Chroococcidiopsis sp. TS-821: one gene and its partner. The main gene of each other region encodes a partner of the protein of the gene in region 2 in a complex. Links are inferred from orthologs where the notes say so. Each region holds a gene or a part of one and is shown on either strand. Other genes may lie near its edges.

What was found.
Region 1: the proteins of carB (region 2) and carA are in contact, whole or in part, in a solved structure (PDB 1KEE), measured with the Escherichia coli proteins. The link is inferred for Chroococcidiopsis sp. TS-821 from one-to-one orthologs.

Annotation. Positions count from the first base shown.
Region 1 is NZ_MVDI01000007.1:4,366-20,102, reverse strand. The notes cover bases 12,476-15,404. They hold carA (glutamine-hydrolyzing carbamoyl-phosphate synthase small subunit), read right to left. Parts: upstream 14,555-15,404; coding sequence 13,397-14,554; downstream 12,476-13,396. Other genes in these bases: B1A85_RS16745 (hypothetical protein), read left to right, coding at 15,154-15,404; B1A85_RS16750 (DUF4090 family protein), read right to left, coding at 14,709-15,008; B1A85_RS16760 (STAS domain-containing protein), read right to left, coding at 12,915-13,235; B1A85_RS16765 (Mini-ribonuclease 3), read right to left, coding at 12,476-12,610. In the rest of the region: B1A85_RS16815 (Ig-like domain-containing protein), read right to left, coding at 1-1,378; B1A85_RS16810 (DNA polymerase III subunit alpha), read right to left, coding at 1,973-5,530; B1A85_RS16795 (Uma2 family endonuclease), read right to left, coding at 6,422-7,012; B1A85_RS16790 (alpha/beta hydrolase), read right to left, coding at 7,091-7,972; Asp-tRNA(Asn)/Glu-tRNA(Gln) amidotransferase subunit GatA, read right to left, coding at 8,064-9,515; B1A85_RS16780 (alpha/beta fold hydrolase), read left to right, coding at 9,793-10,641; B1A85_RS16775 (DUF1816 domain-containing protein), read right to left, coding at 10,736-11,035; 23S rRNA (guanosine(2251)-2'-O)-methyltransferase RlmB, read right to left, coding at 11,140-12,081; more of B1A85_RS16765, read right to left, coding at 12,176-12,475; more of B1A85_RS16745, read left to right, coding at 15,405-15,540; B1A85_RS24795 (hypothetical protein), read right to left, coding at 15,596-15,737. UniProt on the Escherichia coli protein: Small subunit of the glutamine-dependent carbamoyl phosphate synthetase (CPSase).
Region 2 is NZ_MVDI01000003.1:179,666-196,278, forward strand. What follows is about bases 4,820-8,624. They hold carB (carbamoyl-phosphate synthase large subunit), read right to left. Parts: upstream 8,290-8,624; coding sequence 5,020-8,289; downstream 4,820-5,019. Other genes in these bases: B1A85_RS11255 (Dps family protein), read right to left, coding at 8,516-8,624. In the rest of the region: B1A85_RS11225 (S-layer homology domain-containing protein), read right to left, coding at 1-615; B1A85_RS11230 (histidine kinase), read left to right, coding at 873-2,039; 8-oxo-dGTP diphosphatase MutT, read right to left, coding at 2,076-2,486; B1A85_RS11240 (DUF760 domain-containing protein), read right to left, coding at 2,688-3,032; B1A85_RS11245 (RNA polymerase sigma factor, RpoD/SigA family), read right to left, coding at 3,249-4,205; more of B1A85_RS11255, read right to left, coding at 8,625-9,073; B1A85_RS11260 (Asr1405/Asl0597 family protein), read left to right, coding at 9,333-9,593; B1A85_RS11265 (ferredoxin), read left to right, coding at 9,622-10,251; B1A85_RS23605 (hypothetical protein), read right to left, coding at 10,244-10,471; B1A85_RS11275 (ABC transporter ATP-binding protein/permease), read left to right, coding at 10,940-12,733; B1A85_RS11280 (cyclic nucleotide-binding domain-containing protein), read right to left, coding at 13,132-15,699; B1A85_RS11285 (CPBP family intramembrane glutamic endopeptidase), read right to left, coding at 15,937-16,613. UniProt on the Escherichia coli protein: Large subunit of the glutamine-dependent carbamoyl phosphate synthetase (CPSase).

The DNA of each region.
Region 1 (15,737 bases), on a different replicon or contig from region 2:
CATTGCCGCCACTCGTACCGACAATTCCAGAAACTTGTTGACCATCCTTTGTGCGATATAGCTTGACAGTCGATGAATTTAAGCTAGTGGGTTCAACGCCAATCCCTGATTGTGCCAGTGCTATATCTACATTAATTGATGTGTTGAGATAAGCTTTACCTTGAGGATCGCGGTCAACAGCAAATCCCGTAACCGTAGGATGTTTACCTGGAGTGACATTGAAGATTTCTAGAAAGTTGATCTTCGTGTTTGTCCCGCCGATCGCGTCAATTGTCAGCCTACCATCGTTGACATTAACTGTGACGGTTTCTAATTTGTACTCTTGCTGTGGAGTACTCTGAAATTTGTCGATGGCAGTTACGCCTTCGACTCGAATTGTATGTTTGCTGTCATAAACGCCATTTGGGTTTGGTCCGTCACCCACGCTGACAGTCACGCTATACGTCCCATTGGGAACTGCTATTTCCCACGCCGCCGCCGGATTGTTGAAGTACTGCATGTGCAGTAACGTATCGATGCGTTGGTCAACCCCTGGGCGATTGCGATCGCGAGCAAATTGCGCAATATTTAAAGGCGTGCGCGTGCCGCTTTTTACCCAACCATAGCCGCGAGCATTACTAAACGCAGCACCACTATCTTTGATATAACCTGATGGCAGATTGGCGGCATTTGGCTGAAAGTTGACTTTGATCTCTTGAGCAATCCCAAAGTTATCAAATGTGACTGCCACTTTCGGGGCGTTTGTTGTTGAAGCGAGAATTCCCGCAGCGGTATTGTTGGAATTCTCTAGAAAGAAGGGCGTACTTGCGTTAATCGTCGTGGACTTGTTGACAACAATCGGCGGTGCTGTGTTGGAGTTAACGCGGTATGCTGCTTGAAACGTTCTAGTTGCAGGATCTCCAATCAAGAAAAGATCGAATGTATTAATCTTGCCCCACTGAAAATGATTAATTTCTCTGATGCTTGAGCCACTTCCGTTTTCCTCTTTAAAAAACTGAAGCTTTAAACCGTTAGTACCGCCAGTATTAATTAAGACAAGCTTGACATAGTTATCTTGATCCGAGCCAAAGAATATTCCACCTTGCTGGAATGCGGTTGTTAACTTCTGTGGCGATCCTTTCAACCGAGTACTAATAACAAAGGGCTTAGTGTCGTCAATTCCATGCTGGAGTGCGTTTTTTAGCGAATTACTTGACCAAGCACTACTGCCTTTATTTGCAGTGAGTGTGAGAGTTTTCGCAGCAGTATCGAGATCGATATCACTAGGTTGGTATTGATCTCCACTACTGTTTTTTTTGACAGAAGTAAATCCGGTGCCTTGACCATCCTTATCTGGGATTGTGTTAGGAAGAGCAAAAGAAAAATCAAGGTTTAGCATCACAAATTCCTAATTATTTGACATAGCTGATACTGCTTTGGCTGATTTTTTAGGGCAGTGTCATGATGAGTAAGCCACGATTACGGCTTTGAAAAAAGTAAGATAAGTTCAGGTTTTGAATCGCTGATGTCTCATTTTCAATCCGTCGATCTCAGCCACGCCAAATAATCTTTGTTTGACGTAAGCTCAGGTTTTACCAATTATGGTTAGCTTAATTTCACATAACCCGATAGGGCATACGTAGTATTTTGACGTAGATACTCCTCTATGCAGAGAGTAAATATAGCCTTATGAGCGCAATCTTCACTGAATCTTCACAGAGCGACCAAAAACGTCGCACCATCTTCGAGAAATCTTTACTAAATCTTCATGTTTTTGTCGCGCAATACCTGGTAACTTTACACATTCCTGACATTTTACCAGTAAAATTACTTAAAATTTCAATAGAGTTAGTATTCTAAATAGCATAAAGCTGAAAGATCTTTACAAAAACTTTATAAGTTGGTACGCGAACAAACATAGCCTCAGGGCTGTTAATGGTCGATCGACCAACGCTCAACCACCAACTAGCAAAGAACATGCGGCAATCAATACTTAGCTTAATATTTGACTAATTGGTCGTGTATAAGCAGAAAAGCTAGCTGATTTGAGCATTTCGACGGTTTCTTGGCTGTTTTGAACCCAAAACTGTCGCCCAAAGCGTACTAATTGACTGCGATCGCCCAATTTCACAGACGCCAGAACTGGGATTTTTGCCTTGTCTTTCTCTCCTAGCTGTTCTTGCAAGATGCTTTTTAAACGGTGTTGATAATCAAGCGTCGCTGCTTGTTGAGGATCGAGTTCTACCATAACTAACTGTACCGTCTCAATCGGTTCAGCATCCTCTACAATCAACTGAAGTTGATCGTCACGCCGATCGACTTTACCCCAGACTACCATTTGGGCATCGGCTACAAGTGATGTGCCAATTCGTTCGTAAGCTTTCGGAAAAACAACAGCTTCGGTTTGTCCGGTTAAATCTTCGATTTGTAAGATTGCCATGCGATCGCCTTTTTTAGTGACCACTGGTTTAATACTGGTCAACATCACGACAGCACAAAGTAAAGTACGATCGTGCTGATCGCCGAGTTGGGATAAACTGATCGGTGATAAAAGTCGCGTACGCGCTCGCAGTGACTTCAACGGATGATCCGAAACGTAAAAACCAAGAAGTTCTTTTTCCCATCGCAGTTTTTCCATTGGCGGATAGTCTGCTACGGGTGGGGCTTTGGGTGCTAATTCGTAATTAGTGTTATTGTCATTGTTTGCTATCCCGCTCCAATCGAATAAATTAACTTGACCGCTAGCACGATCTTTCGCCCGCGATTGCGCCCAGTCGATTACCAAATCAAGATCTGCAATCAGTTGCTTGCGATTTGCTTCGAGTTTGTCAAACGCACCACAATGAATCAAAGCTTCTAAAGTACGACGGTTGACAGCGCGTAAATCAACGCGATCGCACAAATCAGCGAGCGATTGAAACTCACCGCCCTTTTCACGGGCTTCTAAAATACACGCGATCGCACCTTGTCCGACATTTCTTACAGCTGATAAGCCAAATAAAATTTTGCCTGCTACCGGTGTAAAATCGACGCCAGAGCGATTAATGTCTGGTGGCTCGATCTGAATATTCATATTCAGACACGTAGACAGGTATTTTTGAATTTTATCGGTATCGCCACTGTTTGCCGTCAGCAGAGCTGCCATGTACTCGACAGGATAGTTTGCTTTTAAATACGCAGTTTGATAGGTGACATAACCATAAGCCGTCGAGTGCGATTTATTAAAACAGTATTCTGCGAATTTGACCATCTGGTCGAACAATTCTTCAGCCACTTGCTTTCTGACACCATTTTTAGCTGCACCATCCACAAAAGCTTCTCGATGTTTTTGCATCTCGGAAACTTTCTTTTTACCCATAGCGCGGCGTAACAAATCTGCTTGTCCTAAGGAATATCCTGCCAAATCTTGAGCCATTTTCATGATTTGTTCTTGATACACCAAGACCGCGTAAGTTTCGTTTAAAATTGGCTCTAAAAGTGGATGGATGTATTCTATTGCTTCGCGACCGTGCTTGCGGTTGATAAATTTGGGAATCAGCCCAGCATCAAGAGGACCAGGACGATACAAAGCTAAGATTGAAGAAATATCTTCGATACACGAAGGCTTTAAATCGCGTACAATTTGTCGCATTCCCGAAGATTCAAGTTGAAAAATCCCCTCAAGTTCACCTTCTTCAAGAACTTTGTAGGTTTTTTCGACTTCTCTTGGCATTTTTTTGACTTCGCCCTTGGCTAAGATTTTTTGAACCTTTCTTTCTTCCAAAGGTAAATAGTCGGGGTCAATATCAATATTTTGATTTTGTTTAATTAATTCAATGGTTTTTTGAATGAGTGTTAAATTCTTCAATCCCAAAAAGTCCATTTTCAGTAATCCCAGCGATTCCAAGTCTTCCATGAAATACTGGGTAATCACTGAACCATCATTGTTTCTTTGTAGTGGAACAATTTCGTCTAGCGGTTCAGAAGAAATGACTACTCCCGCTGCATGAACGCCGAAGGTTTTGTTAGTTCCTTCTATGCGAATTGCCATATCAACCCAGTGGCGGACTTTGGGATCGTTTTCATATTTTTCTTTAAATTCTGGTGCTGGAGTAGCATCAGAAATCATCACAGAAAGTTTAGTTGGTTTACCCCGCACAACCGGAATCAGCTTCGCCATGCGATCGGCTTCACCATAGGGAATATCTAGTACCCGCGCCACGTCTTTTAAGACAGCTTTGGAAGTCAAGCGGTTAAAAGTAATAATTTGAGCAACTCGCTCTGTTCCGTATTTTCGCGTAACATATTCAATAACTTCATCGCGCCTTTCGATACAAAAATCTGTATCAATATCCGGCATTGATTTACGCTCAGGATTCAAAAACCGCTCAAATAACAAGCCATGATGAACAGGGTCAATATTTGTAATTCTTAAAGCATAAGCAACTAAAGAACCAGCAGCCGAACCTCGCCCAGGACCAACCGGAATTTGATTATCTCTCGCGTACTTAATATAGTCCCAAACAACTAAAAAATAAGTAGAAAAGCCCATTTGTTGAATCATTTTTAGTTCATAATCCAACCTTTCTTTATATGTGGGGTCAATTTCATTACGCGATCGCCGATTAAATCGTTGTAGCATTCCCTCCCAGACGACTTCTTCTAAAAAAGTATCGGCGGTGTGTCCTGCGGGAACCGGATAATTGGGAATTCGCGGTTCGCCCATGATATGGTATGGTTCTACTTTGTCAGCAATTTCTACTGTCGTTGCGATCGCTTCTTGAATCGCGTCATCGGGTAGGTGATCGCGAAACAGTTGACTCATCTCTTCTGCTGATTTGAGATACTCTGTCCCGCTGTAGCGCATGCGGTTGTCTTCCGAAATTAATTTTCCTGTCTGAATGCACAACAACGCGTCATGGGCTTCTACATCAAAGCAAGAAATATAATGCGAATCGTTTGTCGCAATAAATTTAATTCCTAATTCTCGGGCAATTTTAACGATTTCAACATTAACAATTCTGTCTTCTTGCGAACCGTGATCTTGAATTTCTAGATAGTAATCATCTCCAAAGATATCTTTATATTCTTGTGCAACTTTACGTGCAATGTCTAATCTTCCTCGCAAAATCGCTTGCGGAACCTCTCCTCCTAGACAAGCGCTCGTAACAATTAATCCTTCACGATACTCTTTTAATAGCTCTTTGTTGATACAAGGACGCGAGAAAATTCCTTTGCCTTGAATACCTTTCAAGTGCGAGATTGTTGTTAACTTAACAAGATTTTTGTAACCTTTTGTGTTTTTTGCTAAAACAACTTGGTGATAGCGAGGACGACGTTTCTTTTCCTCAATATCTCCATTAATGACATACATTTCATTGCCAATAATTGGTTTGACGTTCTTATTTCGGCAAATTTTAATAAGTTCGATCGCACCATACATCACGCCATGATCGGTAAGTGCGATCGCTTTCATTCCTAACTCATGAGCTCGCTCAACGAGTGCTGGTATTTGACTTGCACCATCGAGTAGGCTGTAATCGCTATGAATATGTAAACCTACGAAAGACATAAACTTTATAATCAGAGAATTAAAGATTGTACTTCAAGCCACTTCAAAAGACTTGCCTACGGTTAAAGGTTCTGGCAAAGTTTCACCATCTTCTATGCCGATTCAACCACAACCTCTAACACTTCTCGAGCATTTTTCAGCACTTCTTCACAGGTATCTCCGCGAGTATGACAAAACGCTCCCCCTCAGAAAGACTCATAGGCATGCACTAGACGTATTCTTTACTTTAACGTTGTCACGTACCCAAGTATCCTAGAGATAGGGGAGTTTCTTGCACTGCTCCATTCAACTTTTGCAATCGATAAGCTTTTGCATAAGGGCGAGAACTACTGCTCTCGTCTATTCTTAATAGAATGCAGCGCCTCGCCATCATCTACGGCATATCCGTCAATAATTTTTCCTAGAGAAAATAAACGAGGGTTAGCAGGTTTTCTTTCTAATTCTCCATCATAATGGTGGCAATTGCTGCCCTGGAGCCAGCTAAGACAAAGTAACACGGTTAAAATTCTCCAAAAAGTGAGGGAACTCCTTGCTCGAACCAGCAAATCGAACCTGCTCTTAAGCCAGTAAGGATGACACCGGTTTCCCAAGCTGCTTTGAGAACTGTGTCGAGTCCCCATTCTTACCAAAACGCCAGTAAGTTCTTGGTACTTCCGCCTCTTACATCAATAATGTCTTGCTCTAGCACTAAAGTTCTTATGTCAGTGTTTGGCGGTTTAAATAGTGATAAATGCGATGATGTGGATGGTAATGTTGAGTAAAAGGCATAAAATCTGTCAATGTAATCTGCTGCATCGCCACTCGCGGTAGGAAGGAAGCATTTTGGCTTTTCTTTTGAGACACCGCCACCCATGGCTATAATTTGTCGGCATAACACGATAGGCGATCGCCTCACTGAAATGACACCTTTTGTACCCAAGCGCGGAAAGCTTTAACTGCAGTGTTTCTTCCCTGGATTTTACTTTCGGCAACGTACTGGGGAATAACTTCTATAATTGGCAAGTTGGGAAAAATCTGACTTTGATTTGTTGCTACATACTGATGATTTTGCAGTGTATGTATTTGTAGCGATCGCCCGTCATAAATCCACAACTCAGGAACGCCTAAAGCTTCATAGCTACTTTTCTTGATTTCGGAAGCACTTGTAATATTAATTTCAATAGCTAAATCAGGCGGTGGATCGAAGTTAACATCGATTTTACTTTTACCTCTAATTGCTGCTTCATGTTGAATATAAAAGCAAGCATCAGGTTCTACACCACTCGCCATGTCCCGACGCTTAAAGGTAGTAGAACCGAGATTTCTGAATTCAATATCGAGTTCTTCTAATAAAATCTCGACTAGGTTACTGATGAGGATTTTACCATCTTCGCGTTCAGCCAGCGGTACCATAATCTCTAGGATTCCTCTGTAGTAGGCAAGCCGAGAAGCACGCGAGTTACCTAACTCGTCTAAAATCTGCTCAAACTCGCTCCAGTTAATATTTCGTAGTAGTACTCTTTGCCCTGGCTTAACATCTTACTGATTTAGTTGTAGTTGCACTTTTTACCTTCCTATGTTTCAGCGTTCCGCCATCTGTTGAGTTGAGACTTGTCGAACAAAGTTTTGCACGACTTGAAAATATTGAGAACCTGCAACTTCCGCGACATTGTTGTGTCCCGCACCAGGAATCAGAATTAATTGCTTCGGTTCGGGTGCAGCAGCGTAGAGTTGTTCGCTCATTTGCGCGGGAACTTGCCAATCTGCCGTTCCGTGAATGAATAAGACAGGGATTTGTAGTGCGCTAACTTTACTGATTGAGTCGAAGCGCTGGCGTAAAATTAGATCGACGGGAAATATGCGGTAGGCACGTTGAAAATCGATCATGGCACGGATCGAAGTAAACGAACTTTCGACGATTAATCCAGCGGCGTTGGGTTGTTGCAGTGCTAAGTGAATGGCGATCGCACCGCCTAAAGAATGCCCATAAATAAAAATCTGGCTTGGATCGATCTGTCGTTCATTAACGAGATAATCCCACGCTACTGCAGCATCTTGGTAAACAGTCGCTTCTGACGGAAAAGCTCCTTCACTACGTCCGTAGCCGCGATAATCAATGAGGAGTACTGAAAAGCCCATCTGGTGAAACCGATGGGCGCGATCGACATTTGCACCAATATTAATACCGTTACCGTGCAGATAGAGCAAAACTTTTTCATTCGCTTGAGTTGCGGGAATCCACCAACCATGAATGCGTTCGATTTGCCCTGTGGTTGTAGTGACAGGTAGCCACACTTCTTGATAGCGGAGATTGAAAAACTCTGGTGTCGTTTGAATAACAGGTGAAGGAAAAAAAATGAAGCGAGTTTGCTGGAAAAACAGATAGATGCTAGTCCCGATATAAAAAAGTGCAGCCATTAGCCCAGCACTCAGCAGCCACCTCAAAGAGAATTTGTTGAGCATAGATATCCTTCTACGCGCGTACAAATACACAACTTCAATGATAAGAACTCCGCACTGTGCATCAGTTGATTAGCCCTAAGGGTGGCGATCGCTATATCAACTTTGGAGTCTTTTTATGCCATTCTGTTGCTTGCTCGTAAGCATGCGCGACTTGAAATAGCAAATCCTCGCGCAATACGTTGCCAATCAACTGTAGTCCGATGGGCAAACCCTTGTCATCAAAACCACAAGGAACACTCATTCCTGGTAAACCAGCTAGATTGACGGTGATTGTCATCAAATCCGTTAAATACATGCTTAGGGGATCGTCCGTCTTTTCTCCTGCTTTGAATGCTGTTGTTGGTACAGTCGGACACACTAGAACATCGACCTTCGCAAACGCATTCTCAAAGTCTTGCTTAATCAGCGTGCGGACTTTTTGTGCCTTTAAATAATACGCATCGTAATAGCCTGCCGACAGCGTGTAAGTTCCTACCATAATCCGCCGTTTGACTTCAGTACCAAAACCAGCAGCACGAGTTCGGTTGTACATCGAGAGGAGGTTTTCGGCATCTGGAGCGCGGAAACCGTATTTTACACCGTCGTAACGCGCTAAGTTTGCCGAAGCTTCTGAGGGCGCAATGATGTAATAAGTTGGTAGCCCGTAGCGAAAACGCGGACAGGAAACTTCTTGAACTTCTGCGCCTAAATCCTTAAGTTGTTCAATTGCTTTGGTGACAGCTTGTTCCACCGCCGGATCTAACCCTTCGCCAAAGGTTTCTTTGATAATGCCAATGCGGAGGTTTTTCACGTCGGGTTTTAAAGCTTGCGTATAGTCTGGAATTTCGACTTTGAGACTTGTCGAGTCTTTAGGATCGTATCCAGCGATCGCGCCGAGTAAAATCGCGGCATCTTCTACAGTGCGCCCAAATGGTCCAATTTGATCTAACGATGAAGCAAACGCGACTAAACCGTAACGCGATACCAATCCGTAAGTAGGTTTCATTCCTACTACACCACAAAACGACGCGGGTTGACGAATTGAGCCTCCGGTATCAGATCCTAAGGCAACAACACATTCTTGCGCTGCTACCGCCGCAGCCGAACCACCAGAAGAACCACCAGGGACTCGTTCTAAATCCCAAGGATTGGCGGTGACTTGAAACGCGGAGTTTTCTGTAGAACTGCCCATCGCAAATTCATCTAAATTCGTTTTTCCCACCATGACAGCACCTGCGTCAGCTAGCTTTTGCGTCACGGTTGATTCGTACGGCGGGACAAAGTTCTCCAAAATTTTAGAAGCACACGTTGTCCGAATTCCTTTGGTACACAGATTGTCTTTGATGCCAATTGGAATTCCTGCGAGTAACCCAATTTCCTCTCCCGCAGCAATTTTGGCATCCACTGCTTGCGCCTGTGCTAACGCCGTATCTGCTGTTACCGATATGAAGCTATGTAATTTCGGCTCTAATGCTGCAATGCGCTGCAAGGCTTCTTGAGTAATTTCAACCGCAGAGCGTTCTTTGCTCACCAGTTGTTGGTGCAACTCGCGGATGGATGCCATTGTTTGCTCCTTTGACTTGTAATCCAGATTATTTAGTTTAATTCAGGACTTACGTAAAAAGTGACTTCTTCAAAAGGATCGGATGTCAGGGATCGGAGGCTAGAGAACGATTGATAAGTGTTGTCGTTCCTCTTTCTGCTTTCTGTGCAAGGTATTCGAGGAAGCTTCATCGATAAATAAGCTCTAGTGATATTTATTGTAAGTTTTATATTTTCTTGTCTCCCTGACTGACTTCTATAAATCTTATAGTAAATATATTGCGGTTAATTTTTATCTAGTGTCCACATCTCAAAACTCTCAACCTGTCAAGCTCAACGTTCGCATTCAAGGAAACGGCTTTCCCATTCTTTGCTTACACGGTCATCCAGGTTCAGGGCGCAGTCTATCAGTTTTTACTGACCATTTATCGCAGCGTTTCCGTACGATCGCTCCCGATCTCCGCGGCTATGGTAGCAGTCGCACGCAACAAAATTTTGCCATGAACGACCACTTACTTGACTTAGAAGCACTGATAGATAGCTTCAAAATTCAGCGCTGCTTAGTCCTTGGTTGGTCGTTGGGAGGAATATTGGCAATGGAACTCGCACTCAAATTGCCTGACAGAGTTAGCGGGTTAATCCTTGTCGCCACTGCAGCGCGTCCTAGAGGTAATCATCCACCAATTAGCTGGCAAGATAATGTGTATACTGGTGTAGCGTCTATTCTTAATTGGTTGCAACCAAGTTGGCAGTGGAATATTGAAACGTTTGGTAAGCGATCGCTCTATCGCTACCTGATTCAACAACACTCGCCGACTGCCTATCGCTATCTTGCCACTGATGCGATCGCCGCGTACCTGCAAACTTCTGCTGCTGCACAACGCGCGTTGAATACAGCGTTGCGATCCGGTTACGATCGCCTTGCCGACTTACACAAAATTACTTGTCCAAGCTTGATGCTCGCTGGAGCAAGCGATCGCCATATCACTGCCCAATCAAGTCATGAAACTGCTCGGTACTTGAAAAACTGTCAATGGCAATGCTATCCCAATACCGCCCATCTTTTCCCTTGGGAAATTCCCCAGCAGGTACTCAGCGATATTGATAAGTGGATTGCGCAGTATCCCGATGTTGTCAAGTTTAAATAAATTGCCAGTGACGAGCGCTCAGCAAGCCGCAGAGTCTATATTTAAGTTAGTTTCGTCTTTGGCACCGAACACCCGCCACTAACTTGACTTGCTTTTACATCTGACCGCTAAATATTGGTGTCGCTTTCGGCTGAATCATTCCCAAGTCGTCAGCAATTGTCAAATTCTTGGGCTTGCAACGCTTGACTTTCACTGTAATTCCTTGCGCACCTTCTTGTTCTAAATCTTCAAGATACCCAGTCTTAGCAGCGTTTGCTTCCTTAACGCTCAAGAAAGGACCAAAGTAGTACGTGCAGCGCGGATTTTGTGTAACAATTTCTACCCACCAAGCCCAGCCAATGCTGTGAAAGAGATTAGTTAAAACTTCTTTAAAACTATCCCAAAATGTTTTCATATTTGCTGTTTTGTCCATTGGTTACAGATGTGACGCGGTCTGCTGCTGCTTCTAATTACTTCACACTTTGTTATACTCTGTTACGCTTCTTTTTTCAAATTATCTTATTTTAATTTTTCTAAATGAAGCATATTTAACCAACGTTGGCGAAAAATTTCGTACAAAGCCATTCCTGCTGCGACTGAGGCATTTAAGCTTGGAGTATTTCCCGAAAGTGGAATGGACACTAGCACGTCACAGCAGCGTTGTGTTAACAAACTCAAGCCCTCACCCTCAGCACCAATCGCCAAAACGATTGGTCCTGTAAATTGGACAGTATGCAATGGTTGGCTTGCGGTTGCGGCTGTACCATAAATCCAAAATCCTGCTTCCTTGAGTTCTTCTAAAGCGCGGCTAAAATTAACGACTCTCGCGACAGGAAATTGCTCCAAAGCACCAGCAGCTGCTTTCATCACACTCGATGTAATTCCTGCGGCTCGTCTTTGGGGGATAACAAGTCCCTGCGCTCCGATCGCTTCAGCCGTCCGAATAATTGCTCCTAAGTTGTGGGGATCGGTAATACCTTCTGCTGCTACAATCACGGGTGATTCGGCGATTGCTTTGGCGCGAGCAATCAGTTCATCGAGATCGGTGTATGCATAGGGTGCAATTTGCGCTGCGACTCCTTGGTGATTCGCATAATGCGTAATTTGATCTAGACGCTTTGGTTCAACTTCGTCAATCACTGTTCCGTTTTCTTTAGCTTGGGAAATCAAAGAATGGAAACGGGGATCGTAGCGCAATCGCGATGTAATCCAAATCCGATTCAGATGTCTTTGATTCTCTAAAGCAGCTAAAACAGGGTGACGACCGTAGATAAGATCGCTTTCTTCTGCTAAAGGTTGTGAGTGCGTACTATTGACAGCATAATTAACTGAAGGTTTTGTTGATGCAGTGCGACTCTGATTCAGAGATTTCAGCAAAGGCTTGGAGCTTTGTCTGATTCTGACTGGCTTGTCATGCTTTGCTTTGCCCGTAGATCTAAATTTTTGTTGTTTGTTCGCCATTTATATAGTTACAGTGTTAAATTCTTTGGGCATCCCTACTTCTCGACTTTAACTGAGAAGAATAGCCAATTTCAGTATAGAAAGACAATTTCTATCACTCATTTTTATCTTGCTCAAAGTGTAGCTTGTGCAACAACTGAGTCAGACGCTGACAATCAGTGAGAAATAGGTAGCCGACTAAGGTTTCTAAACTTGATGCTTGTTGATAAATTTCAGGTTCGATCCGCTTTGGCGGCTTCGTTGTCGCATTTCGACCGCGACGAACTATATCTAACTCGGTATTGGTAAGGTAGGGAGTCAGCGAGCGCAAATGTAATGCTTGTGCTTCGGCTCTTACCTGTGCCACTACTAAACGATGATAAACACGCGAGCGCTTTGGTGGCAGTAGGTAATAACGCCTAATATAAAGTTCATAAACTGCATCTCCTAAATATGCCAAAGCACTCGGAGAGACCTGCTGTAGCTGTGATAAGTCTTCAGCCAAGGTTGGTGTCAGTTGCTCTAACCTAACAGTTAGTTCGCCTTCTATTATAGATGAGCCATCGAGTAGCTCTTCCTCCTTTTGATTCACAACTAGGATTTTCCTTTCTCTTTGGATTGGTAGTGTTTATAAATTTGGCAAAACTACCGAGCTAGTTTTAGTAACTTCTTTTTATCTTCGATCCCTGTATTCTCCTTAAGTTAATGCGATCGCAGTTGGCTGCGTGATAGACAGGATTTGTCTAGCAGCGAGTTCCCCCGTTCTGCTTTAATAAACATTTTTTATAAGCAAAAATCAAGCTACCCAGATAATACAACCGGATAGCTATATCAGCCTTGCTTCTGTTGCCAGATCATGACTGTTTAACGTTCTCTAGCGCGACTTCCACTGAGGGACGCAGCGAGAGAAATTGCTCTAAACGAACTAGCTTAACTGTTTGAGTCACGCGGGCATTAGTCACAATTTGTGAAGTGCCGCCAGCACTTTGTGCTTGTTTGGCAAGTTGAACCAATGCTCCTAAACCTGAGCTATCAACAAAGTCGATTTGGGAAAGATCCAAAATAATATTTTTTGGTCCCTCTTCGATACATTTGCTGATAACCTTACGAAAGGTTGGCTCAGAGAAAGCATCTAGTAACCCTGTAAATCGAAACAATTGGTAATTGTCTCGCACTTCACGGGTTCCTCGCAGACTAACCGTAATATTCAGTGGTTCAGCAATAATACCCTCCTCTTACTACCTTAAATGCGATGTTTAAAGTCGAGGCTCAAGTATAGAGCGTTTTTTGAGGCGTTGTCTACTATCATGAGGCAGAAATTGCGGAGCGAAAAGAACTAGCGCTTGGTTGCTGATTTCTGCTTGGCTTCGCGCATCAATTTTACAAACTGCTCAAATAAATAATCGGCGTCATGAGGACCAGGACTAGCTTCTGGGTGATATTGCACGGAAAATAGCGGTAATGATTTGTGTCGCAATCCCGCAACTGTTAAGTCGTTGAGGTTGAGGTGAGTAATCTCAATATCTGCATCCGGCAAGGAATTAGCGTCGATCGCAAAGCTGTGGTTTTGACTTGTGATTTCTACACGTTGCTTTAAACCTGCCGGTTGGTTCAAACCACGATGCCCAAACTTGAGCTTAAAGGTTTCTGCGCCGAGTGCGTGACCTAAAATTTGATGTCCCATACAAATGCCAAACATTGGCTTTTGACTAGCGAGGAGTGCTTTTGTTGTTTCGATTCCTTCAGTGACTGGTGCGGGATCGCCAGGACCATTAGAAAGAAAAATTCCATCAGGGTTGTATTTAAGAATTTCTTCAGGAGGAGTGCTGACAGGCACAACAACAATCCGACATCCATAACTGGCTAAACGGCGGAGAATGTTACGCTTCACCCCGAAGTCAATCGCAACAACTGTTAAAGGTTCTGTAGCCTCTTGATTAACTGGCTTAAATTCCCAAATTGCCGTTGTGGGATCGGACCATTCGTAAACGTTAGCCGTGGTTACTTCACGCACGAGATTCAAGCCTTTCATGCTAGGTGCTGCGGTAACTTGCTCTAGTAACTCAGCTTCGTCTAGTTCGGTAGAGATTCCGCCATTCATCGCACCTAAAGCCCGAATTTTACGAGTAAGGGCGCGAGTATCAATTCCGTAGATGCCAGGAACGTTATGCTGTTGTAGGTAATCTGGCAAGCTAGCTGTCGAACGCCAATTACTCGGTTTGTAGCAGATGTTGCGCGCTACTGCGCCTCGGATTTGCGGTTTATGCGATTCTTCATCGTCTGGATTTACGCCTGTGTTACCGAGTTCAGGATAGGTGAAGACAACAATTTGTCCGTAATAACTGGGATCTGTTAAAACTTCTTGATAGCCTGTCATGCCAGTATTGAAAACAACTTCCCCAATTGTGGTTCCGGTAGCGCCGAACGAAAAACCACGATAAGTAGTTCCATCAGCAAGGACAAGCAGCGCTGGTTTAGCGTCAAATAGGGACATAAGCAATTAATCTCAAGGCTCTGACTGGCATCAGGCTAATTATGCCACGAGTCAATTATGTCTTGGTATGACTATGTAAGAATGCGATCGCATTTTCGCGACTGAAACGTATAAAACTCGCATAAAAATTCTCTTGATATTGCGTAAGTTTTTATTACTTCCCACCGTAATAAAAAGCAATTTCTTTATCTTTAAGCGGCGCAAAGTCCGCATCAATGAGCATTTGATTTAATTTATCTTGGGGAATATGTTTCGCGCCAATCCGTACAATTCGCGATCGCATTGTATTGGAAACACCGCTACGTTGTCTGCCTGCTTCAAGTGCCATTACTTGGCGATAGAGTTCGAGTTTGGCAGGAGGAATCGGGGTACCATCAAAATCGATTCCTGAGGCAATCGCGACATCAACAGCATCAGCACCTGTTGTTTGAGACGGAGAATTTTGCGAATTCATGGTTTGCAGTAATCACAGCTACGGTTGCATTTTATCAAAAGCGATCGCTTCTTTTTTTGGCAAAATTGGGTATTCAAACACTTGTCACTGTCAAAGCTTTTGATCTAACCTCAAGCCAACTACGTACCCTCACAACAGTTCTGCTATGTCTGACTTTCCTATTCCCGACTCACAAGACCGATCGCTGCAAAAAGCATTTACTAACAAGTTGATTGACGAGTATTTTGATTACTCTGAAAGCTGGCTGCGGGCAATTTTGAGAATGTGTATTTTTTCACTCACTCACATCGGGGGAAAAACTGCTTTAGCGATCGAGTGTCCAAATCAAGCAGTTGCTAGACGCCTCAGCCGCAAAACCTATCCTTTACAGCAGTTTAGCGAGGGCTTTTCTTCGAGTTACCCTGCAAGTAGGCGAGTTTTGATTTGTTATCAAGATAGTGCGCTTGCGACTTGGCGATGTTTTGATACAGAAAGTAATAGTTGGAAAACGTGGGAAAATTTACAACTTCCCACAGCTTCGACCGATAGCTAATTTTTGCAAAAATAGTGTTATTAACTTTTCGTCAAGTTTTTATAGAATTGTTACCTCAAAATGCTGAAGTATTTTGGGTAGATTTTATCGGCTTTAATGAGTTGTCTTGAGCCTGCGAAGGGATATGCATAGACTTCTTAAAAGGAGAATCGCTTGACGTGTTAGAGCCAATGCTTATCTCTTCTAATAATTGAGCA
Region 2 (16,613 bases):
ATTGCCGTTGGCTTGTTGTAATGGTACCGGTCCAATAAAATCTGGATCTCCTGGTTGCGGTACATTAGCTAGATCGGCATTGTTTGAGGACGTGCTAGTTGTGGCAGTTGTATCGCGCGTGTATTGCAGCGTGAATTCGGTATTTCCTGATGTGTTTGGCTCGACAGAATTGCTTTGGTTGGGTGCAGGAATCGTTACGGTAACGCGCAACCCATCGCGTTGTGCTTCTATTATTCCCTCTTGTTCGCTCGGAAGCAACTCCCAGTCGTTTGCTTGAAATTGGTTTTGATAAAAACTTTGAACGAAATTTATCGGATCGGGTGTTGTCCAGCGCGTTTCTGAGGCTGTAACTTGCTGCAACTGCGCGTTAGGATAGCGAGGTATTTCTGCGGGAAAGTCTGCTGGTAGCTGAACATTGGTATTTAAAGCTGTTTGATTACTGTTATTATTACTAGTACCAAACGCGATCGCTGGGTTGTCCTGGAGCCTCGGGTCTGCTGCGAACATTTGCTCTAGGTTTCTGCCAGATGGATTATTAGCACAGGCACTTACTGATGCCAGTAACACAGCTAAACCAGCTATTTTGAAAAAGCATCTTGAGGTCAACACAGTCATTTGAAGAAGATACCATCACTTCTTACGCTAACGTAATTTGGCAATAGTCGCTGCAGCTGCTTGCGACTACATGCTCTTTGCTAGCAATTTTTGTGTATAATTTTTTACTAAAACTAGAAAATTTTTATGAAAGTGCAGACGAAGTATGAAAAACATGTGAGTGATATATTGAGTATGCAAAAGGCAAAATAAATATTAAATTTAAGAATAAGACAATTGGCAAGCTTGACCTGTTTCCCGTGCTGCAACAAAATTTCATGCAGGTTTTTCCTCAAAAGCTTAGTGATTCTCACACACCGTTTCAGCTATTGCTGTTCGTTGATGAACGTTCAGGTTCTCAGCAACAGATTCAGCAGATCTATCACTATCTCAAAGAGTTACAAGAGAAGTATGCTTTTGAACTCCAAATTATTGATGTGGGCGAACAGCCATATTTTGCAGAACACTTTAAATTAGTTGCAACTCCAGCACTAATTAAAATTCATCCAGAACCACGGCAAACGTTAGCAGGCAGTAATTTAATTGCTCAGTTACAATCATGGTGGCCGCGCTGGCAAAAAGCAGTAGCAGAAAAACTTCAGTCCCAGAACGTGCAGCCAGAACGTGTTAGATCGCCTCAAAACGGAATGCGTTCGATTGCAGATTCGGCTGAAGTCATTTTAATGGCAGATGAAATTTTCAGTCTTAAACGCGAGCAAGAAAAGCTACTAGAACAGCTACAGTTTAAAGACCAAGTGATTGCCATGCTAGCGCACGATTTGCGCAATCCATTAACCGCAGTTTCAATCGCGCTAGAAACGCTAGAAGCAGGTCTAACACGCGAAGGGCAAACGCCGCCACTTTCACCGAACTTAGTCGCGCAGTTGTTCAAACAAGCACGGACGCAAGCGCGGTCAATTGATAAAATGATTGCTGGGTTATTACAAGTAGCGCGAGGAACTGCTGCCGAATTAGACATTCAACCACAAAAAGTAGAGCTAGAAAAACTGTGTCATGAGGTTCTAATGCAGTTGAGCGATCGCGCGAGGGCAAAAAGTTTAAAAATTGAAACTGATATTCCGCGCGACTTACCACGAACTTATGCGGATCAAGAAAGAATTCGCCAAGTGCTGATTAACCTGCTTGATAATGCGATTAAATACACGCCTGCTAATGGTAAAATCCACATCTCGGCGCTACACCGCACGACGCAAAAAATTCAATTCAGTGTTTGCGATACAGGACCAGGAATTCCTGAAGAAAATCGCGATCGCATTTTTGAAGACCGCTTTCGTTTAGAAAGAGACAAAGCAAAGGATGGTTACGGTATTGGTCTGTGCTTGTGTCAGCGTATTATTCGCGCGCACTACGGACAAATCTGGGTAGATTGTCCACCCACAGGTGGTTCTTGTTTTCATTTTACTTTGCCCGTTTATCCCAATTAAATTACGAGTAGTTCGTCTTTGGCTCTTAGCTAATTTCTAATTCCTACTAGCAGTATATTGTTTAATTGCAGCAATAATTTGAGTGTTAGCTGTGGGAAAAGAATATTGCTCGATTTCATCTAAGCTCACCCACCGTACCTCATCACATTCAATGGGTTTTGGCTCGCCAGCCAGGTGACGGCACAAATGTACAGTCAATGTCACTTGTAAATGCGGATAAGTATAGTCAACGGTCATCAAATGTTCGCCAACCGCAATCTCAATTCCTAATTCTTCTTTGATTTCTCTTTTGATACACGCTTGAACAGTTTCTCCTGGCTCAATTTTGCCTCCAGGAAACTCCCACAACCCGCCTAAACTTCCTTCTGGACGACGGCGATCTATCAGAATTTGTTCGCGGTCATTCCAAATTACACCAACACCAATAATTCTATGTGGAATCGTCACCCAGAAACCTCACACAAAGTTGTGGACTAGCTTGTAAATACAATATCATCAAAGGTCTGAGAGGTCGGTGGCCAGAAAAGATGCCTCCTAATTAAATAACTCGGTGAAACGAAAATTGTGTTTACCGAGTTCTTAAATCTATGCGCAGTGCTTATTTTAGTGACATATTTCAAGAGCTAATTTAGATGACAGATGCTGCTGTTATTCATGCGTAGAGTGATTAACTTCAGCTGCGTGTAGGGACTTTTCAAAAAGCATTCTTTGTTCAGCATTGCGCAGGAAGTAACCACTAATCATTGCCGACGCTAGTAGTCTACCCAGGTTCTCGCGAGTTGTTGTGATGCTGACGTTAAAGTGTTCTGGAGGCAAGTTGCCCAATAGCCCAATAATATTGCGTTCCATAATTTGAAACACTTCGCCAGACGTGGGCTTAGATAGTTGGTTAACAGTTTCTGGGCTTAGCCCTTGAACGTACTGCCATAGCAAGTTACCATTTTCGGACTCGCCATCAAAGAATCCTGAGACTTGGTTAGATACGTCGCTCACTTTGTACCTCCGGTTGAGCAATAGCTGCTTACTCTTGACTTAAGAGAAGTTCACTTTGCTGTTAATAGTTTGCCTAACTGTTGTCTTCTGCAAATTAATGTAACAAGCTATGTAGATTGTGCGTGTTGGTGAAACCGAACATCAGGGTGACGGATTCTCTCACTGGTGCAAAGCAGTGCGATCGCACCGCTTCCAGTAGTTTGTACTTGCCCGCGTCTAGCTTGCTAAGTACTGATCCATGTCGGCTTTGCGCTTGCGGAGTTTTGTAAGTGCTTCGCGTTCTATTTGACGGACGCGTTCGCGACTAATATTGAGGCGATCGCCGATTTTTGCCAGTGTCATCGATTGTCCGTCGATTAAACCAAACCGCAGTGATAAAACCTCTCGTTGCTGGGGTGTCAAATCCGCCATCATCCGCTCAATGTCAGTAGACATGCACGATTGCAACACAAACTCATCAGGAGACACCCCTGTATCTTCTAACAGTTCTCCGAGTTCTGTGTCGTGGTTATCTCCTACGCGTAGGTCTAAAGATAATGGTAACCGCGCGCGTTCTAAATACTCTCTTACCTGCTTGGGAGATAGTTCTAGTTCCGCAGCTAATTCCGAAACTGTTGCTGCGCGTCCTAATTGCTGCGATAGCTGTCGTTGGGCTTTTTTGATTTTATTCAGTTTTTCGGTAATGTGAATTGGCAATCGAATTGTACGACCTTTTTCAGCGATCGCGCGCGTGATTGCTTGGCGAATCCACCAGTAAGCATATGTGGAAAAGCGATACCCTTTTGTGGGGTCAAACTTTTCTACACCGCGCTGCATTCCAATCGTGCCTTCTTGAATTAAGTCTAATAAGTCTACGTTACGTTTGATATATTTTTTGGCTACCGACACGACCAACCGGAGATTTGCCTCTACCATCTTACGTTTGGCAACTTCTCCTAGGGCGATCGCTTTACTGAGTTCATCTGGATCGAGCTTTGCAGATGCAGCCCACTCCTCTAGTGTTGGTTCTCGATTCAACTGCGCACTGAGCGACTCTTTAATTTCTTGCAAGGCAGTTGAGCGCTGCACTTGTTTGCCATACAATATTTCTTGCTCGTGCGTTAAAAGTGGTACACGACCAATTTCTCGCAGATAAGTCCGCACAAGGTCTGTGGCTGTCTGAGCAGTCTTCATGGCACTACGCTTGTAAATTGATAATCAGAGGGTTGGCGAGATGGTGCGAGCATTGACTGGCAACTTTTGTGCAAAGTCACACCCAACAAAAACTAGAAGCTTGTTGACTATGAACGATTTTGTGTTCGACTCAGAAATTTAACCTAAATTTAAATTTGAAGGCGATAACCTCAGACAAAGCAGTCAAAACTTTTTGTCTTGTCATCACTTTCTTAAATCTGAATGCTCCTATGTTAACTATTGTAACCTTTATTAGTCTAGTGCTGCTAACTTTCAGTGCCTGAATCAGCATAACTGCGCTTGTTCTCACACTGCTTGTTTACTCCTCACCGTTCTTACTACAAACCGGATGATAAGGTTGGTTTGACTTTGACTACAGCCTAGCGACTAATTGTTTTGACAATTGCATCCTGGAAAACAAAACGTTGTTAATTTCGAGCGAATTTTTTACTAGTTGTACTTAGAATGTTTATTTTAATGCAGGAATCTGTTTTTCTGCCGTAATTTTGTTTTCTACACATTTCTTTACATTTCCTGGGTTGAAAATGAGATCTGAATTTTGCGATAAGCTGCACTACTTGACGATCAGTTTAAACATTTTTACGGTTGATCAACACTAGGTGAATGGTACAAAACTTGTTAAACTCCAGTGGAACGTTTGCCGCCCAGCCGCGGTTACTGAAATACTGGATATTAAATGATACAGCAAGATTCTTAAACAGGACTAATAGTTTCTAAACTTTTTAGATTTCAGAGTATGGTGTTTTGTCATTACCAACAAGACACCACTTTTAGTCCTAACGACTACAGCTACTTAATTATGAGCACCAATGTAGTCTTGAATTGCTTTGACCTCTAGCGAAGTTGCTTGTAAAGAACGAATAGCAGCAGCGGTGGCTTTCGCACCGGCAATAGTTGTAATAATTGGAATTTTATAACCCAACGCAGTACGACGGATGAGACGCGCATCAGTTTGGGCTTCTTCACCAGAGGGAGTATTGATAATCAGTTGAATTTGTTGGTTTTTAATGGCGTCCAAAACATTGGGGCGTCCTTCGTGAAGTTTGAGAATTAACTCAACGTCTAAACCGTGCTCTTTGAGAACGCGCCGCGTACCGTCAGTGGCGACAACTTTAAAGCCCAAGTCGATAAAGTCTTTAACAACTGGAACAACGAGTGTTTTGTCGCGATCGCTCATCGAGACAAACACCGTACCCTGACGCGGTAGTATTTCTCCAGCACCCAATTCGGCTTTGGCGAATGCTTTGCCAAAATCGCTATCAACGCCCATCACTTCACCCGTCGAGCGCATTTCTGGTCCTAAAATTGTGTCTGTACCAGGAAACTTGTTAAATGGCAGTACAGCTTCTTTGACCGCGATGTGATTTGGTATAGGTTCTTGGGTGAAGTTGAGCGATTCTAGTGTTTCCCCCGACATAATCAACGATGCCATTTTGGCAAGCGGAATACCGGTTGTTTTGGACACAAAAGGTACTGTGCGCGAAGCGCGGGGATTTGCTTCTAAAATGTAAACTTGAGGATTGTAGCTGTGCGCGCCAACAACGGCAAATTGAATATTCATCAATCCAACTACTTGGAGTCGCTGCGCGAGTTGTACAGTCCAAGTGCGAATTTTATTTAATACAGAAGACGGAAGCGAAATCGCGGGTAAAGAACATGCTGAATCGCCAGAGTGAATTCCTGCTTGTTCGATGTGTTCCATAATTCCGCCAATGACGACTTTACCAGTGCTGTCGGCGATCGCATCGACATCGACTTCAATGGCATTTTCCAGAAACTTATCGATTAATATTGGGTGTTCTGGTTCTACCTGTACTGCAAATGTCATGTAGCGTTCGAGCTCCGTATCCGAGTAGACAATTTCCATCGCCCGTCCGCCGAGAACATAACTCGGACGCACGACAACCGGATACCCAATGCGACTTGCGATCGCGAGTGCATCTTGATAACTGCGTGCAATTCCGTTTGGCGGTTGCGCAATATCTAACTCGTGTAATATCTTCTCAAATCGCTCGCGGTCTTCGGCAATATCGATCGAATCGGGAGAAGTTCCCCAAATTCGAGTTGGCAGCAATTCTTTAACTTCAGGGCGGTTGAGATACTCTTGTAGAGGTACTGCTAATTTGAGTGGTGTTTGTCCGCCAAACTGAATGATGACTCCTACTGGCTTTTCGGTCTCTATGATGTTTAAGACGTCTTCTTTGGTCAGCGGTTCAAAGTAAAGGCGATCGCTTGTATCATAATCTGTCGAAACAGTTTCAGGGTTTGAGTTGACCATAATTGTTTCGTACCCTGCGGCTTTCAGTGCATAACTGGCATGACAACAGCAATAATCAAACTCAATACCTTGTCCGATGCGGTTAGGACCACCACCTAAAATCATCACTTTTTGTTTATCCGATGGTTGTACTTCGGATTCTTCTTCGTAGGTGGAGTAGTGATAAGGAGTATACGCCTCGAATTCAGCGGCGCAGGTATCTACTGTTTTGTAAACAGGAATAACACCGAGTTGTTGGCGATAGGTACGTACCTCATCTTCAGTTGTTTTTGTGGCAAACGCGATTTGGCGATCGCTAAATCCCTGACGCTTTACTGCATAAAGTTGCTCTTTTGTCAACTTATGCAGTGGCGTCCGCTTGAGGAATTTCTCTGTTTCGAGCAATTGTTGCATTTTATCCAAGAACCAAGGGTCGATACCCGTCAGTTCGTAAATCTCCTCAATACCTAGTCCTAGCTGCATTGCGTGACGTACCGCAAAGATTCTTTCTGGGTTGGGCGTGCGTAATTGCGCGCGAATTTGTTCGCCACTCGGCAGTTTTTCAGCGCGATCGCATCCCCAGCCAGCGCGTCCGGTTTCGAGCGAGCGCAAAGCTTTTTGGAACGATTCTTGAAACGTCCGTCCAATTGCCATTGCTTCGCCGACAGACTTCATTTGTGTTGTCAATACAGGTTCCGAACCAGGAAATTTTTCAAACGCAAATCGCGGAATTTTCGTGACGACATAATCAATCGTTGGTTCGAATGACGCGGGGGTTTTCTTAGTGATGTCGTTTTTGATTTCATCCAACGTATAGCCGACGGCTAGTTTGGCGGCGAATTTAGCGATCGGGAAACCTGTGGCTTTAGACGCCAAAGCTGAACTGCGCGAGACGCGAGGATTCATTTCAATCACGATTGCTTCGCCATCAACCGGATTCACCGCAAATTGAATATTCGAACCACCTGTCTCTACACCAATTTCGCGAATAATCCGAATCGAAGCATCGCGCAGGCGCTGATATTCTTTATCGGTCAAAGTTTGTGCGGGTGCAACTGTAATCGAATCTCCAGTGTGAATCCCCATCGGATCGAGGTTTTCAATCGAGCAGATAATCACGACATTATCCGCCAAGTCACGCATCACTTCGAGTTCGTACTCTTTCCAACCGAGGAGTGACTGCTCAATTAAAATTTGGGAAACTGGACTCGCGTCAATTCCCGCTTGCGCCATTGTTTCAAATTCTTCTTGATTATAGGCAATTCCGCCACCAGTTCCACCCAGTGTAAAAGCTGGACGAATGATCAGCGGATAGGTACCAATTTGTTTGGCGATCGCTCTTGCTTCATCGACTGTGGAAGCGATACCAGAGGGACACACGCCCACTCCGATTTTCTCCATCGCTTGTTTAAAAAGTTGGCGGTCTTCTGCTTTTTCGATTGCGGATAACTTCGCACCAATCAATTCGACGCCGTATTTTTCTAAAACTCCATTTTTCGACAAAGCTACAGCAATATTAAGTGCAGTTTGTCCGCCCATTGTGGGTAGCAAAGCTTCAGGGCGTTCTTTCTCGATAATTTTCTCGACTATTTCCGGTGTTAGCGGCTCAATATATGTTCTATCCGCTGTTTCCGGATCGGTCATAATCGTTGCTGGATTTGAGTTCACCAGCACCACCTGATATCCTTCTTCGCGGAGAGCTTTACAGGCTTGCGTACCGGAGTAATCAAACTCGCAAGCTTGTCCAATCACAATTGGACCGGAACCAAGCAATAGAATTTTATGGATATCGTCACGGCGGGGCATAGTCTTTCTACCTAGAGAAGGAAATTTTGAATCCTGATTATTTTAAGCGGCAATGCCCCTATTAATTGTGGTTTATTTAGCAAGTTTTCCAAGATTTGATGACTTAAGGAAGAAAGCAGGGGAGCAGAGGGGCTTCAGGTGTAGGGGAGAAAAGTTACTATTGGCGGAGGACTAGTGACTAGTTGTTAGCCACTCTTGTCACTCACTAACCACTAGCCACTAACCACTAGTTACTATTCCCGTTACCCATAAAGCCCAAGGTGAGACTGTCATGAGCCAGGAAGTGCGCTAAGTGATAGGCTCTTTCTTCAGTTTCCAGTAAAATCTTTTCGTAAAGGTAGCGCGTGGCGCGATCGCCTAGACTTTCGGCTTGGGCTGCTTGACGGCGAATCAAAGCAATAATGGCTTGTTCCGCAGCTAAGTCGTGTTCGACCATTTGACGACACGAGAACACCCCATCCGGTTCTTGTTCAAAGCAGCAGAGTTCCGCCAACTTGCTAAATGTTGCAGCAGGGACACCGCCAATACCATCGAGACGTTCGCCAATGTCATGAACGTGTTCTTGAACTTCGTCGTAGCTTTCGTTGAAAAATTGATGTAGCTGGTAGAATTCTGCGCCTTCAACAACAAAATGGTGTTTTTGATATTGAATGTACAAAGCCTGGAAGCTAGCTAAGGCGGCGTTCAAGCCCTCGCAAATTGGCTCTGTTACTGAGCGATCTAGCAGGACGGGGTTATCGTAAACCTGCCCAAAGTTACGTAATACAGTTTGAGCTTCAGCCATATTTCTCCTCTCTTTTTGAGCATTGTATTTTGGAAACACGTCCGCTCAATGTAGCATCCTGTACCATTCTAGTGCCTCGCAACCGCTGCGATCGTTGCGATCGCTTTACTTTAGCGTTTACAAAGTCTTCACATCCCGCCTGATTTGCTTTTTTTTCGCAAATATTTTGAGAATTATTCGCAGTTAATGTATTCTAGATTTAAAGTTAAATTTTTCCTGCGTTCGATCGCAATCGGTTGGGTTCACTTAACGGAGATATATGGAGGAAATTGTCTTGGCGTCGGGGGTTGGTCTGAATGTCGACGAGATGGTGGAGGTGAACTGCGTAAATAGATGGCAAATCTACCAAAGGTTACAAGAGCTCGAAATTCCTTGTTGGTGTGCCACTAATCAACCACTACGAGTTCGCGTTGTTGATGTTACTACCGCCATTCAACTTTGGAGTGTATCAAAACAATTCAAGATGTCCCGTCGCGATTTGCTCTGTTGGTTAGAACGCTGTTGGGAACAAGATTTTTAAGACACTTTCAATAAAAAGGTAACTTGACATGGGTAAATTCAAAAGTAAAAAAGTATCAGATTTTACGTTGGAAGGACGGTTTTTAAATTTCATTTTAGAAGATGGTTACAAGCTTAAATACTTGCGTATCGCAAGTGCAGAAGGAGAATACTGGATTAAACCCTGCAAAGAGCTGCGGAAACAAGAGTTGCAATTAGTACCTGGTGATTGGGTGCAAGTACTAGGCGAGCGCAAGCTTGATTTAAAAACTGGCAAACTCAAACTCAAAGCCGCACAAGTTACGCGCACGACACCTCACGCGTCAGAAACTGCGGCTTCTCCAAAAGTAGCACCAAGCAAAAAGAAAGCAAGTATCTTAGTTTGTCAAAAGTCCAGCTGTATGAAGCGGGGCGGGACAGCAGTTTGTCAAGCATTACAAGCAACTTTAAGCGATCGCGGTTTAGAAAACGAAGTTGCTATTAAAGGTACAGGTTGCCTCAAACAGTGCAAAGCAGGTCCCAATATAGTTATGCCCGATAAAACCCGTTATAGTCGCATTCAAGCCGCAGAAATTCCCCAAGTTATTGACAAACACTTTGCAGCTGCGTGTAATGCGTCAAAAGCAGATTCAGAGGTAATCTCAGCGAATGTAACAGAAGTTTTAGTATCTGCTAGTTGAGAATATATCGCGAGTAATTGAGAACAGAATAATTCAAATTAATTTTCAGCCTAATTAAATCTTGAATTTTGTGTGGGTGACGCGATCGCTGGTCATCTGTAATGTTGTGCTTCATCAGGCTGAAATTTTCGGGTTGCGCTACGTGCGATCGCCTAACGCAATGTGAATAGCCAAATATCAAATTGGTTGCTTCTGGGCGAACAAATGCAGAAATTGGCAAGAAAATTTAGATTCCTCAGAATTCAGGAAAGCAAGCTTTGAAGCAAATATTTCGTAAGCTTGAAGTTTCGTCGCGCGCGCAGTTGTTTGCAACAAGATCGTGACGTGTTAAGCGTAGAATCTCAATACTTATTTAACAATTGAAGATCAAACCTGCGGGTGCGATAGTCTATGTCGATGAAGCAGGCATCGATAATCGGGACGACTACCCATTTGGATGCGGCAGCGCTGCGATGAGTTTGAGAACTTTGGTGATTGTGTCGATGCTGCCTTCAAGTATTGTCCTAATCTACTTGCGTAGAGCTATACTATCGAAACCGTACGCCTGTGGATGAGGATTCTGTAGAGTTTTCCTTTCCCAAGTGAGGAAAGAAACGATGTTTTTAAACGGTGTCTTGATCATCAAACGTCCCCTGTAGGCTTTGCTACCATTGCACCATGATTTTTTATTTTTTGAATTCATAGTGTTATGGTTCGAGCCGATCGTCCTGTTGTTGAACGTTTTAGCCGCGTTGATCGCCGCCTGTTGAAGCAATTTTGGGCGATCGCCAAGCTGTACTGGTTTTCGGAAGAACGGTGGAAAGCGCGGGGAATACTAGCCCTGCTGCTCGTTTTGCTGATCTCCTTCACCGTGATGAATGCGGTACTCAATTTCGTTGGGCGCGATTTTTTCACAGCTTTGTCTGAACGCAACGTGCCAGAGTTTTACCGGATGGTCTTAATTTACTTTGGCGTGTTTGTAGTTGCGATTCCAGTTAGCGTTTTTTATGTGTATGTGCGCGATAAGCTCGGTTTGTACTGGCGACAGTGGTTGACAACATACTTCCTCGATCGCTACTTCCACAACCGAGCTTACTACGATATCAACGCCATCAGTGCGATCGACAACCCAGATCAGCGGATTTCCGAAGATATTCGCGCCTTCACGGTGAGTAGTCTGCGCTTTCTGACGACGATCGTCTTTTCCGCTAGCCAGCTTATTGCCTTTTCTGGCATCCTCTGGTCAATTTCTATTCCTCTGGTGCTGGTGCTGGTAGGCTATGCAGCAGTGGGAACCATTGGGACGGTCTGGTTTGGGAAGCGGTTGATTGGGTTGAACTATAACCAATTGCGGCGGGAAGCCGACTTCCGGTATGGACTGGTTCGCGTCCGAGATAATGCCGAATCGATCGCTTTTTACCGAGGGGAAGAACAGGAATCCAATCAAGTGAAACGTCGCTTTTCTGAAGCTATTCGCAACTTTAATTTCTTGATTGGCTGGCAGCGAAACCTGAATTTCTTCACCACGGGCTACGATTACCTGATTATCGTTCTGCCGTTTCTGGTGATGGCTCCTCTGTACTTCGCCGAACAGGTGGAGTTTGGAGTGGTAACGCAGGCGAACAGTGCCTTCAGTCAGGTATTGAGTGCCGTATCGGTGATTGTGGTGCAGTTTGAATCCCTGAGTGCCTTTGCGGCAGGCATCCGCCGACTGGCTGCTTTCTATGAAACCCTGGACACCCTGGCGGACGAGCAACCTCAGCGCGATTCCGTCACCGATACTGCTCTTTCCACGATAAATACCGAAACCGATTCTCGCCTGGCGATCGAAAACCTGACCCTGCTGACTCCCAACCGCCAGCGCACCCTGGTACAAAACCTGTCCATGTCGTTGCAGCCCAGAGAAGGATTGCTGATTGTTGGTCAGAGCGGCGTGGGGAAAAGCTCTTTGCTACGGGCGATCGCTGGACTCTGGAAAGCGGGAACGGGCAAGATTGTTTGTCCGGAATCGAGCGAAATGCTATTTTTGCCTCAGCGTCCGTATATGATCCTGGGATCGTTACGGGAACAGTTGCTTTATCCTAATACAGATGTTCAGTTTGACAATGATAAACTGATGCAGGTGCTGGAGCAGGTGAATTTAGCTGATCTGCCCGATCGCGTGTCTGGTTTTGATATAGAACTGGACTGGAGTAACCTCCTGTCTTTGGGAGAACAACAGCGGTTGGCGATCGCCCGAATGTTGCTCACCCGTCCCCGCTATGCCATCCTGGATGAGGCAACGAGTGCGTTAGATCTGAAAAACGAATCACTGATTTATCAGAAAATTAGAGAAACGGCTGCCATCTATATTAGCGTTGGTCATCGTGCTAGCCTATTGCGCTACCACGAGCATGTCCTTAAGCTAGAGAGTGAAAACCAATGGCAACTTCTCCCCACCGATCAGTTTGTGGAGGGGATGAAAGCGGATGTGGAGTCCGATATAAGCCTGACAGTAGGATAACTCAGGTTTTCCTTCCCAAAGTACGAGCAGACTTGTGTACGTTAGCCTTGGCAACAGAGGTGCTGAACTGTACCTTTGACAAACTACGAGAGGGGCGATTAAAGGTCAATGAAATATTCGCCTCAGTAACTCTTCCCTATCGTTAACTGCACCAATGCTTCTTTCTGCCTGCACCCGAAACAGTGGATCGTAAAGCTGCGATCGCCAGCGACAGTAGAACTTGGTAGCGATCGCGTTCGGAATCTATCACATTGTTTCCACATCGATTTGACCGCGATCGGGCTTATGGGTGGCATATTCAGATATAACTTTTCGCACATGACGATATTTTGCTAGTTTATTCATCGCACAATCCTTGCTTGTTGCTCATCAAAAACAGCAAATTGATTTGCACTCGCTTACCAACCGACAACAAGTATCCACATCATTGCAGTTAAAGCGATCGCACCTAAATGTTGCGGTAATAGAAGACGTAACGGCTGACGAGTAATTTTATGCGTCAAGAATATTGTTAACAGTACAGAAAAAATTAACGTGACTCCTTGTAAAAAAGCTGTGACAGCAGGATGTGCGACGACAATTGGCATTCCTTGACCGCTATAGCCAAAAGTCGCTAACGTTACTGGAACAATCCTCCCAGCCTCTCCCAAACCTAAACGCAAGTAGTGTGCTAAATTTCCACCTAAGACAAGGGGTAAATAACCATAGGCTATTTCTAGAAACGGTTTAGGCTTAGGGATAATTTTGGATTTTGCTTGTTTGACGAAATTGCTGAATAAATAGAATAGCTGCATCAAACCGTATACAAACAGCGCAACACTTGCAGGAATCACTAAGGCAATTAACGACACTCCTAAATGAGGTAAGAACTGCGTTAGATTGAGATCCCATCCCAAAGTAGCTTGCAACTCTGGTAGACGATGTAGAAATACTCCGCCAAAGAGTAAAAACAACAACGCCACTTCATAAGAACGAGGTACGTGCGTTGTCCACAACTCAATTCCAGGGGGACGCAAGTTAACCTCAACCGAACGATGCGGACAAGCTTTCAAACACGTCATGCACAATACACAATCGCGATTATCTTCAAGCTGTGCGGGGTGCGAGTACAAAGGACAGCCATTCGTTTCCATTCCTTCACCCTTTTGCGGACCACCTTTATAACATTGATAAGTGGTACATTCTGCCGAACAAGTCCCCTGTTGCGCCCGCAACTCAATCATCGATAATTTCGCGAATAGCCCATTCATACCTCCAATGGGACAAAGGTAACGACACCAAAATCGGCGCTCAAAAATCGCCGAGAAAATCATCGCCCCTGCGGTAATCAATAGCAACAAGCAGCTAGATAAATAAGCAGTATCTTCTAAATGCCAAAGTTCTTCCCACAAGAAAATTAAAGTAAATAGCCCAAATAAAAACCATCCACCCCATTTTTCAGCTTGATGACGGGGCCAAGACTTTAATTGTCGCGGAAATAGCCATAGCGAAAGCTTTTGAGTTAGTTCGCCGTAAATCATAAACGGACAAAATGCACACCAAATTCGTCCGAGAAACGGAAATCCGAGTAAAATTAAAGGCCACCACCACGCCCAAAACATATTTAAGGCAAAGTTTTCGCTACGATGTTGCGGACCTACAAATAAGACAACAACAACAACCGCAAAAAACCACAAAGTGAAGCCATAATTAATTCGGTCTGGATACCAAGGACTGCGCAAAAATCGCCGCAATCCAGGATACATATTGAGTAGATTGACGCGGAATTGTTTTTTCTTCGTCTGGGCTGACCAAAAGATTTCTTCAGTCAGTTCTAATCCCCCTGCTGATTGAACAATAGCTCTTTCTACAAGGCTTTGCAGTTCTCGCAAATTACCAGGAAAGTCATACGATTGCAAACGACGCAATGCTTCTGGAGTAATTTTGGGTTTAGGAATACCTTGGCTGCGACAGTAAAGACTAATGTAGTACTCCGCTTGGGCTTTAATATCAGCTTTACGCACGCGTAGTGGGGGAACTTTGATAATTTGACCAGTGCAGCGCTCAATTGTAGACTGAGTTCTTTCAGAAATCATCAAAATACGGGCGCGAGAAATGCGAGGCGCAGGAGTTGATTCTCCTGGACGACTTACTGGAGTGTATGTACCTGTTTTCAGTAGCTGTACTAATGAAGGAATTAACTCTGTAGGGAGGTCTTGAAGATTATTGAGAACAAGCGTGCCATCTCCCAACCATTCGAGTAATCCGACTTTACCACTCGCGCGACCAAATAAATCTGCACCGCTTGATTGGAGAATACTACAGTTAAGTTTAATAATTGGTTGTTTGCGCTGTGGAGAACCAAAGTGAATCAAAGCCGCAATGTTATCTTTCTCTAATCCTGGTTCGCCAAAAATCAACACCGAATTGCGGTCTAAACTAGCTTCGCGAATGGCAGCACGCAACCGTACTGCATAACGACTTGTCCCTACAATCCCGCGTTGGGCTTTAGTTACTAAATAGGGGCGCAGTGCTTGGGAACGTTCTTGTTCGTAAGAAAGTGCTGAGGTAAGTTGTGCGACTTCTTGGACGAGTTGACGCGAGAATACCTGTGCGATTTCAGGGTGTTGCGCCACAATTTGTTTGAACTGTGCTGCTGGAATCACCCAAAATTGACTTTCGGTTATTGTTTTAATCGTTCGCTGTGCAGGTTGATCTAACAAGAGTTCCTGGAGATGAACAACGGTTCCAGGAAGAAAGCTACACGCAGCAGCTGCTATGCTATTTTGATGAGTTCGATAGCTTTCTAGTTTACCCTGTTTAAGAATATAAAGCGCTTCTGGAGGCGTGTCTTCTGTGACGAGAAGATAATTTTCAGGTAAGGAGATTTCTTCTAGAACTTGCGCGATCGCGTCCAATACTTCACCCGAAAGAACCCCTAAAGCCGTGCGTTCTTGTAGCCATATTACAGTGTCTGGAGATGTCATGGGTGCTTCTCCGATAATGCGGCTGATTCATGTATTATCAGCTAAACAAGAGCGATCGCGCCGCCGAACGTTGCATTATATAAATACCAGCTCAACTTCTTCCCAACAATCTCTCTCGATCTCTTTACTTTGCGTTCTCTGCGCCTCTGTGGTTTTTTCAAATCGAAGTAGTCCACCAAACACTCACGCATTTCAAATTTACATCAAGCTCAACAAGAAACTACCAGCGTCGTTGTGTTATCGAGCAAAATAGTTTACAGTTACACGAACAATATGAAACAGCATATGAGCAATCATTGCCGCTTCTAAACCTAGATACCAGTAGAGATAGCCTGCTATTAAACCAAAAACTGAATTACCGATAATTACATAAGCAACCACTAAAGTTGTTACTGGTGTTCCTAGTGCAAAGACAAGCGGTAAATGACCCAAGCCGAAGAGAAAAGCGGAAAGTGCGATCGCTGCTACAAAGCAGTATACAGAAGGTTCACCCTGCCCTTTTGCAAAAATGTACCAACCGATCCATACAAAAAGCGTCATCACTCCCCATCTCAGCAACAACTCTTCAGTAATACCGCCATACAGAATGCGAGTTAAAAATGAGGTATTGTTTGAGAACGCTTCACCTTTGAGTACAAAATCCAAGGGTAACAAGGGCTTGGTAAAGAACTCGATAGTAATCAGTGCGATACTCCCTACTAAACCGCCAATAATCCCTGGAATCACTTGAGGCTGAATAGCCCTGGCGATCGAGGTTCCATAGGCTACTGCCTCAGCTAAAGGTGCTGATAATCCAACTTTATGAGCTAGAGTAACACCAATTAACACGGCAATGGATAAAAGAATGGTTGGCTGAATCAAGGAAAGTAATTTGATACTCCAAAGAGGTAATTGCAGTTCTTCATCTTCAGGAA